Regions from separate parts of the Anaerospora sp. genome, predicted to be linked through region 3. Evidence: riboswitches for the same ligand, from Rfam matches in the RefSeq annotation. Region 3 holds a riboswitch; each other region holds the start of a gene.
The links. A riboswitch is a leader RNA that binds a small molecule or an ion and turns the genes downstream of it on or off. The one in region 3 is predicted to bind S-adenosylmethionine.
Positions count from the first base shown of each region.

Region 1: it holds a riboswitch for S-adenosylmethionine, as region 3 does, so the genes downstream of both, RTR76_RS13545 (hypothetical protein) here and metK (methionine adenosyltransferase) in region 3, are expected to answer to the same signal.
Region 2: it holds a riboswitch for S-adenosylmethionine, as region 3 does, so the genes downstream of both, RTR76_RS04155 (methionine ABC transporter ATP-binding protein) here and metK (methionine adenosyltransferase) in region 3, are expected to answer to the same signal.

Region 1 covers NZ_DALZUO010000016.1:72,820-76,096, forward strand. The annotation lists gene RTR76_RS13530 (4-hydroxyphenylacetate 3-hydroxylase N-terminal domain-containing protein) at 1-9, shown strand, start outside; gene RTR76_RS13535 (alpha/beta fold hydrolase) at 88-966, shown strand; gene RTR76_RS13540 (DUF1847 domain-containing protein) at 963-1,640, shown strand; SAM riboswitch class I at 1,711-1,811, shown strand; gene RTR76_RS13545 (hypothetical protein) at 1,916-2,383, shown strand; gene RTR76_RS13550 (hypothetical protein) at 2,438-2,599, shown strand; SAM riboswitch class I at 2,675-2,775, shown strand; gene RTR76_RS13555 (YezD family protein) at 2,858-3,031, shown strand; gene RTR76_RS13560 (YezD family protein) at 3,046-3,252, shown strand.
Region 2 covers NZ_DALZUO010000003.1:118,384-121,660, forward strand. The annotation lists gene RTR76_RS04150 (methionine ABC transporter permease) at 1-361, opposite strand, end outside; gene RTR76_RS04155 (methionine ABC transporter ATP-binding protein) at 330-1,388, opposite strand; SAM riboswitch class I at 1,461-1,569, opposite strand; gene RTR76_RS04160 (YerC/YecD family TrpR-related protein) at 1,747-2,061, shown strand; gene hisZ (ATP phosphoribosyltransferase regulatory subunit) at 2,062-3,246, shown strand; gene RTR76_RS04170 (HDIG domain-containing metalloprotein) at 3,252-3,277, shown strand, end outside.
Region 3 covers NZ_DALZUO010000004.1:80,687-83,963, forward strand. The annotation lists gene priA (primosomal protein N') at 1-304, opposite strand, end outside; gene RTR76_RS05225 (heavy metal-associated domain-containing protein) at 413-625, opposite strand; gene metK (methionine adenosyltransferase) at 700-1,890, opposite strand; SAM riboswitch class I at 2,027-2,135, opposite strand; gene coaBC (bifunctional phosphopantothenoylcysteine decarboxylase/phosphopantothenate--cysteine ligase CoaBC) at 2,195-3,277, opposite strand, start outside.

The DNA of each region.
Region 1 (3,277 bases), on a different contig from region 3:
GAATATTAGGCGCCTGTACCTGGAGGTATTGACTGCCAATTTCTAATATGCTAGGATAACAGAAATTGGAGATATTAGGGCTGATCAGTGACAACTGAAGGCAAAGGGATTCCACCGGAAACCTTTGCCTTTTTGTATAAAACAAATGAGCCTGCACTGTGCAGGCTGGTAGAGAGAAGAGATAATATGAAACAGCACGTCTGGGTTGACAGCCAAAATCGCAAATTGTCCGTAGTCGTTCACATCAATGAGGAACAGGAGAAGCAGAAGGCCATTGTAGTTTGCTGCCATGGTTTTACCAGTGATAAAATCGGTACGAATCAACTGATGCTCAATGTTGCCAAAGCGATTGCCGCAGCGGGAATTATCACGGTTCGCTTTGATTTTTCCGGTTCTGGCGAAAGTGAAGGGGAGTTTGCAGATGATACGATTGTTAGCGGCTGGCTGGAGGATGTAGGCAATGTCTTCCATTGGATAAAAGGCGAGCCACGTTTTAGTGGATTGCCGGTCTATCTGCTGGGACATAGTTTAGGCGGGCTTATTGCTCTTAGCTATGATGATGCGGCAATAGCCGGACGGCTGGTGCTGGCGCCGGTTGTGAAGCCGATTGACAACTTTTGCGATATCATTCTTGGTCCCGAGTTGTGGCAGCGGTCCGTACAGGGCGAAACTATTGCCAACTTCTTAAATAAAGGCTTTAGCCTCAGTCCCCGTTTTGCAAGGGAGCTGCTGGAGAAGCGCTATGAACCTTTAGTTAAAGCACAGTCTTATCAAACGCCGCTATTCATTGTGCATGGTGATGAGGATGCCGTTGTGCCGCTAGCGGGCTCACAGGAATTGTACTCCCGGTACAAACGCGAAAAACAGTTGGAGATTATTCCTGCCGATCATGTGTTTGCCGGAAGGCATGCGGAACTCACTTCGCTGCTGGTAGGCTGGTTAGAAAAACAAACGGAGGGATTATGATGGTGAGAGAAAAAAATGTAGAGAGCTTATCCTGCACTGACTGCAGTATTTACAATTGCCGGACTAGAAGCAAAGCGTTCCCAGGCTTTTGCCTGACAACCAAGGATAATGATGGCCATCCTATTGCTGAGGATATTGAAGAAATAAAAAACTACCTCCAAGGGGACGAAGAGGATGCGATAGTAGCCAGAGCTTCGGCCCAGGTAGAGGGACTTTTTTATGGTAAGCTAACCCGAGTAGAAGAAATTATTGAGTTTGCCAATCGCATCGGTGCGAAAAAGATCGGTATTGCCACCTGTGCCGGGTTGATTGAAGAGGCAAAAATCTTTGCGGATATTCTCACTGCCAAAGGACTCACCTATTACAGCGTAATTTGTAAGGTAGGCTCGGTGGATAAAGCGGAGATCGGCATACTGGAAGAGCACAAAATTAAACCGGGCGGTCATGAAGCAATGTGTAATCCCATTCTTCAGGCCCGCATATTAAACTACCACAAAACAGACCTTAATGTGGTTGTAGGACTGTGTGTAGGACATGATTCGCTGTTTATTAAATACTCGGATGCTTTAGTTACCACTCTTATTACAAAAGACCGGCTGACAGGGCACAATCCGGCAGTTGCTTTATACACTGCACATTCGTATTATAAGCGGCTGCTGCAGACAAAAGAATAGCGAAATGAACAATAATAGGGCATTGACAAGTGACCGAAAAAAATGTTAAAATCGTCACAATTGAATATGACTCTTATCTAGAGTGGTCGAGGGACTGGCCCGATGACACCCAGCAACCGGCAGCAATGCAGTGGTGCTAATTCCAGCAGGATTTATCCTGAGAGATGAGAGAAAGGTCGGAATTAAAAAGCCCCTTTCCTCGTGGAAGGGGGCTTTTTATTATGGATGCCTCCAACCCTGGAGTGCTTTAGCGATACATGTTGGAGGTGAAGGATTTGACATTGGAAAGCGTGTCAATAGCAGACGAATTACTAACTACGGTTGATAGTTTTTCTTGCGTTGCCCATGTAAAAGTAAATTTGCTGAACAGCTCTTGTGCTGTTTCACACATACTGCAAGAGCTTGCCCGTAACAATGTGAATTTAGAATTAATCAGCATTCGCTCCGAGCAAGTGATGTTTACGGTGCCGGAGGAAGCAATAGATGTTGTTTATACTGGTTTAAAGCAGCTAGGCTGTTGCTTTGATATTGAAAAGCAATGTTCAATTGTGTCCATCAGTGGTGGCAAGGTTACACAAGTACCGGAATTGACTGCCCGTATTACCGGAGAACTCCTTTCGCAGCAGATACCACTTTTACGAATGTTTGGCTCGGTCCATCAAATAACAATGCTATTACCAACGACTCATCTGCCATCAATGGTAAGTATTCTGGAGAGTAAATTTGGCATTGCATTTATATAAGTTTTGGAGCTGAAAGACATTTGTACGGTATTGTTAGGAAAAGAGAGGGTATATATGGAACAGAAAATAGATAAAACCGGTAAAGAAACTGGAGCAGCGGCTTCTAAAAAAGGCTACAATCAAATAGTTATTACTATCAGGGACGGCAAGGTAATTTCCTTTGAACAAAGCGTTTATGACGGTGCTGCAGATAGAGCAGAAGGCAATAGTGTGTAGTGGGAAAGCAAATGTAAATCCAGTGTTGACAGAGGTGTAAGAGGATGGTAGAATTTATTCATTAAATTGCATAAACTCTTATCAAGAGTGGTCGAGGGACTGGCCCGATGACACCCGGCAACCGGCGGCAATGCTTAAGGTGCTAATTCCAGCAGGATAACCCTGAGAGATGAGAGAAAGGCGTATGTAACTCCTTTCTTCGGAAAGGGGTTTTTCGTTGTGGTGAAGCGATAACCGGTTAGAAATGGAGTGAGCAATTTGACAAAGAATACGAATAAGCCAGCCCCTAAGAGCGAGGAAGTTATTTCCGATGAAGTGCTGGAAAAAATAGAGAAATCCTTCAAAGGGATGCTGCATGGAACCATTACTCTTATTATCCAGGATTCGCGGGTCATTCAACTGGAAAAACACGAAAAAATAAGACTTGTTTAAAGGAGGCACAGGGAATGGAGAAGAGTAAAGCCGAGCTGGCAGCGCCTAGCAAGAACTCCAAAAATTCCGCTGAGCTTCAGAAAATGATACTTGAGGCAATCGGCGGATTAAAATATGGTCAGGTCGTATTTGTTGTTAAAAATGGAAAAGTCGTTCAGGTGGAACGAACGGATAAAAGCCGGGTTACCGGTCTTGAAGGTATATTTGGCGATGGAATTTAGGTCTTATTCCTGGTTGGAAGGTACG
Region 2 (3,277 bases), on a different contig from region 3:
CGATTACGCCGTGATCTACTTCCTTTAAGGCTGCTTCCACAATGCGTCCGACAAAAGGGATCGCGGCAATACTTAAGGGGACAACCGCCGCATTGGTTCCGATAGAGGTACCGACAATCATGCGGGTGATCGGGATAATAGCGACCATCAGAATGATGAAGGGAGTGGAGCGGGCAGCATTGACAATTGCGCCTAACACACTATTTAAAGGGATATTCTCAAGGATGTGTCCTTTATCTGTTGTAACCAGTATGACGCCTAACGGAATACCGACCAGTGCAGCAACAAAAGCCGAGATCGCTACCATATAGGTAGTTTCCAATAATGCCTCAACCAGCAGCGCGAGCATTTCTTGCGACATAGCCGATCACCTCAATTCCCAAATCTTTTGCCCGTAAATAGTTCAAGGCATTTTCAATATTTTGCTGTTCTCCCGATAGTTCAACGATCAGTGTTCCAAAAGGAGTGCTTTGAATATGGTCGATATTGCCGTAGAGGATGCTGGTATCTACATTAAAGCGGCGGATCATACCGGCGATAATCGGTTCTCCCGCAGCATGCCCGATGAAGGATAAGCGCAGAACCAGGTTTCCATCCTGCAGGGGAGTCGCTGAGAAATTTGTATCAAGGAAGATATCTGGCAAATCGTAGTTAATGATGGCCCGGATAAACTCCCGCGTAGTTGCAGATTTTGGTTTTGTAAAGATATCAAGCACCGGTCCTTGCTCAATAATCAAACCACCTTCGATGACTGCGACGCGATTGCAAATTTCTTTGATAACCTGCATTTCGTGTGTGATTAAGACAATAGTTAAATTGAGTTTCTCATTAATACTTTTTAATAAATCAAGGATGGATTTAGTTGTCTGCGGGTCGAGGGCAGATGTAGCTTCGTCACAGAGCAGCACCAGCGGTTTGCTGGCAAGTGCCCGGGCAATACCTACCCGCTGCTTCTGACCGCCGCTAAGCTGTGCCGGATATTGATCTTTCTTATCCGTTAATCCTACCAACTCTAAGAGTGGCAGCACATCGGCAGCGATTTCTGCCTTGCTTTTTCCGGCCAGCTCTAATGGGAAGGCGACATTCTCATACACAGTACGGGAGGAGAGAAGGTTGAAATGCTGGAAGATCATGCCGATCCTCTTGCGCATATTTCGTAAATCCTGCTCGCTCATGGTCGTTAATTCCTGATTATCTACCGTTACGGTACCTGTAGTTGGCTGTTCAAGCATATTGATGCAGCGGATAAGTGTACTTTTACCGGCGCCGCTTTTGCCAATAACGCCGAAAATCTCGCCCTGGTCAACTTTTAGATCTATACCTTTAAGGGCGTCCACTTGTCCGGCGGTACCCTGATAGGTTTTAGTAATACCTGACAAATTAATCATGGTTATAGTTGCTCCTTTCTAAAAAACAAAAAAACCTCTTCGACAAAGACGAAGAGGTAGTTAACCTTTTAATCTTCATCTGCCGGGATAAACTCCCGTGGAATTGGCACCGTTTTCACATTGCTGTGATTGGTTGCCGCGGCGTCATAGGGCCATTCCCTCAGCCAACTCTTGATGAAATGAGTTTTCTATGTAGTTGATGTAACAAATAGTATCATGGTAGTGTAAACATGTCAAGTAAAAAAATATCACTTTATTTATCACGAAGTAAAGAAAAAAAGGATTAAAGACAGGAAAAAGATGTTTATACTAGAATAGTAATTACAATGAAAAGAAATCCAGTGAAGGAGCGATGACCATGACGGTCAATCCGAAATTAAAGGATGCCCTGACAGATCAGTTGTTTAAGGCAGTTTTAGCACTCCAGTCAGAGGAAGAATGCTATCAGTTTTTTGAGGATATTTGTACAATCAGCGAATTAAAGTCACTGGCCCAGCGCCTGGAAGTAGCCCGCATGCTGCAGGAAGGCCATATTTATGACGATATTGTCCTCCGGACGGGAGCAAGCACAGCAACGATCAGCCGGGTCAAACGATGCTTGCACTATGGAGCGGATGGTTATAAGGTGATCCTGGACCGTTTAAAAGATACAGCTGATGGGGGAGACGCATAAATGAAACAAGACTATGTACCGCAAATTCCGTATGGCACACGCGATTTTCTGCCCCGTGAGGCAGGTCGCAAACGGGTGGTTGAAGCAGGTTTGGCCCAGCTTTTTGGCAATTGGGGCTATGATGAGGTTGTAACTCCTACCTTCGAATATCTGGAAACACTGATGGTTGGCGCAACGAATGACGTAGAACAGCATATGTTTAAGTTTTTGGATAAGAATAATCGTATATTGGCACTGAGGCCGGATATGACGACGCCTATTGCCCGGACAGCTGCAACTCGCATGCGCGAAGCAGGAGTGCCGCTGCGCTTGTTTTATTTGACGAATGTTTTCCGGTATGAACTGGCCCAGGCTGGCCGGCAATGCGAGTTTTACCAGGCCGGAGTGGAACTTCTGGGAGCACCGGGACCCGCTGCCGATGCAGAGATTATTGCACTGGCTGTTGCGTCTATGCAGGAAGCCGGTTTAACCAACTTTCAAGTCAGTCTCGGTCAGGTGGATTTTATTAATGGCATTATGGCGGAAAGTGAATTGAATCCCGCCCAGCGCCAGCAGGTCAAAGCCGCAATTGTCCGGCGTGATCTTGTTGGATTGGGAGAAATCCTCAGTGCCAGCGGCTTGAGCGCCGATATGCAGAAGTTCCTCAAAAGTATTCCTGTGCTGCATGGCCGCCAGGAAGTATTTGAGCAGGCCTACAAGATGGCTCCTAATGAGGTCAGCCGGGCAGCGCTCGATAATCTGGCGGATATTTTCCGGCTGTTGACTAGCTATGGTGTACAGGAGCATGTTAATTTTGATTTGGGGCTCATTCGTGATTTTGACTATTATACCGGTATGGTATTTGAAGGCTATACACCGGGCTTGGGTTTCCCGATCTGCGGCGGCGGCAGGTACGACAAAATGCTTGCGGCCTTCGGCAGCGACAGTCCGGCAACCGGCTTTGCTCTCGGCATTGAAAGGGTGCTGCTGGCACTGGAGCGCCAGGGCTTAAGCACACCGCCAGCAGACAAAGACTGTTATGTAGCCTGGCAAGGCAATAGCTTGCCAGAGGCAATTGCAACAGCGAATAAGCTTAGGGCAGAAGGCTGGCGGGTCGAATTGGCACTGGAGGCCGAGAGCCGGGAGGCTGCAGAAATAAACACGAGGCAGCGGTGTTGTACCAAGCTCCATTATATAGGTGGTTAACAAAAATGCTAAAGCGAATCAATCAGGTTGT
Region 3 (3,277 bases):
GAATAAACAAGCGTAAAGCCTCAGCTAACGTGCATAAGTAATAGTCACATATCCATTGTGCAGTTTTAAGCATATGTTCATCAAACCATGGTCCATCATCCAGTGTATCTAATAATGGTTTTAACCCAGATGTATCCCCGGAATTCATCCCGGTAATAAATCCCTCTACCTTGCGTCCTCCAAAAGGAACAACCACCCGCCAGCCAATATTGACATAGTCCAGCTCGCTGGGTATAGAATAAGAAAAAGCCTTATTTACTGTGCGCACAGGAATATTTACAATGACTTGCGCAATTTCGTTCATATAATGTCTCCTGACAATAAGAGAGAGGGACTTTACAGTCCCTCTTCCGGTTCATGTACCTAAATTATTTCGAGATAGAATAGAAAACACCTGCTAGGGCACAACGCCCTATCCTTGAATTGAGTAACCCAGTGTTTGCAGCGTTTCTTCGATGTAACCGTCCGCAACTACCTCTGAATTGTACTCAATTGTAACCTTTTTCGATGTAAGATCCACATCGACACCGGAAACTCCATCAAGATGCGATAGCGTATGCTCGATTCGATCCCGACAATGTTCACCCTTGAGCCCACCTACACGATAGGTCGATTTTTTTTGCACAGTAATACTAACCCCCTTGGTTAATTTCATGGGCAATATTAGTATTACCAGGGACTGAAATTCTCACTCGCAAATTATAAACCTGCTTCTTGACGCAGAATTTGGGCTTTATCAGTTGCTTCCCACGGTAAATCAACATCCGTGCGGCCAAAATGACCGTAGGCAGCGGTTTGACGGTATATAGGACGACGTAAGTCAAGTGACTTAATAATACCGGCAGGACGCAGATCGAAATGTTTATCTACTAATTGGGCAATTTTACTTTCCTCAACCTTGGCTGTGCCAAATGTTTCAACAAAAATAGATACCGGACGGGCAACACCAATTGCATAAGCTAATTGAATTTCACATTTATCAGCTAACCCGGCAGCTACCACATTCTTTGCGACGTAACGGGCAGCATAGGCAGCCGAACGATCCACTTTTGTAGGATCTTTGCCCGAGAAAGCGCCACCACCATGACGGGCCATCCCGCCATACGTATCTACTATGATCTTGCGCCCGGTTAATCCTGAGTCACCCTGCGGACCGCCAACTACGAAACGGCCGGTAGGATTAATATAATATTTTGTTTTATCGTCAAGCAGCTCTGCCGGCACTACAGGAGTAATGACTGCAGATAGAAGATCTTGTTCAATTGTTTTCAAATCGACGTCCGGGCTGTGCTGGGTTGAAATAACAATAGTATCAACGCGTGAAGGTTTGCCATCAATATACTCGACAGTAACCTGTGTCTTGCCGTCAGGACGCAGATAATCCAATTGTCCGTTTTTCCGAACTTCTGATAACCGTCTTGCCAATTTATGTGCTAATGAAATTGGTAAAGGCATATATTCAGGAGTTTCATTGGTAGCATAGCCGAACATCATGCCCTGATCGCCGGCGCCAATAGCTTCAACTTCATCCGACTGACCTTGTTTGGCTTCTAACGCTTGATTAACCCCCATGGCAATATCTGGAGATTGTTCGTCAATCGATATTAACACGCCGCAGGTTTCACTATCAAAACCAAACTTAGCACGTGTGTAGCCAATATTTTTAATCGTTTCCCTGACAATTTTGGGAATATCTACATAGCATTTTGTTGTAATCTCACCAACTACATGAACGATACCAGTTGTCACTAATGTTTCACAAGCTATCCGTGCAGCAGGATCCTGAGCAATAATTGCATCAAGAACACTGTCCGAAATTTGATCAGCTATTTTATCAGGATGCCCTTCCGTTACGGATTCAGATGTAAACAGCACTCGTTTTTTATCCACCTTACAACCTCCTAAAGAGTATTATTTTAAGACCTCGACATATTTCGAGTTAGGTGAAGTCTATATTATCATATTCAAAAGCTGTAAATGTTGAATAAGATAAAAAAAAACTCCCACAGGGGAGGGTGACGCGCACTCCCCATCTTGCAGAATAAATCTGCCGGAATTGGCACCGTTTTCGCATAAATGTCGAATGGTTGCCGCGGTTTCATTGGGCCTGTCCCTCCACCAACTCTCGATGAGCATTTATATAGTTTTCACCAAAGCAATTGTAAAATAAAAGAGGTGAAAAAGCAAGAAATTTCTACATTAATCCACAAATTTTGTCTAATATAATACCGGCAAGTTTGGTTTTTTCCATTTTGGGCAGATCTTCTATTCGCCCATCACGATAAAGCAGCTTAACAATATTCGTATCCGTATTGAAGCCAGCATCAGGCAGCATCACATTATTGGCAACAATCATATCCGCATTCTTACGGTTGAGTTTCTCGGTAGCATAGGTAACCAACTGCTCCGTCTCTGCTGCAAAGCCAATTAATATTTGCTTCGTTTTTAGTCTGCCCAATTCAGCGAGTATATCCGGATTTTTTTCTAAGAGAATCGTCAACGTTTCATCATTCTTTTTGATTTTATGCTCCGCCTGTGCGACGCTGCGATAATCGGCAACAGCTGCCGCCTTAATGACAATATCGGCATCAGGATATTCAGCCAAAACAGCATTGCGCATCTCCTGCGCCGATTCAACGTTTACAACAGCAACGCCCTGAGGTGCAGGTAAGTTTGTAGGTCCTGACACCAGTAAAACTGCAGCACCTCTCTCAGCAGCAGCTGCTGCAAGAGCATAGCCCATTTTACCGCTTGACCGATTGCCAATATACCGAACCGGATCAAGCGGCTCACGAGTGCCACCAGCAGTAATCAGAACTTTTTTTCCTGCCAAAGAACAGCTCTGCTTTGTAAGATTCTCTACATACTCAACGATTCTACTCGGTTCAGCCAAGCGGCCAGGTCCCTCGACACCACATGCCAACATACCAGTGCCCGGTTCAATAAAATGATATCCCAGCGATGCCAGCTTTGCGATATTTTGCTGTGTAATGGGGTTAAGATACATATTGGTATTCATAGCCGGCGCCAATATGACTGGCGCTTTAGTAGCCATAACAGTAGTACTTAACATATCATCGGCAATGCCATTTGCAATTTTACCAATTATATTAGCTGTGGCAGGTGCAATTAAAAACAAATCAGCTAAAGTTGCTAATGCAATGTGCTCAACATTCCAGGTTTTTGGCTCTTCCCACATTTTCACAGCTACCGGATTCGCACTCAGTTCACGAAAGGTTAGCGGTGTAACAAATTTCGTTGCACCTTCTGTCATGAT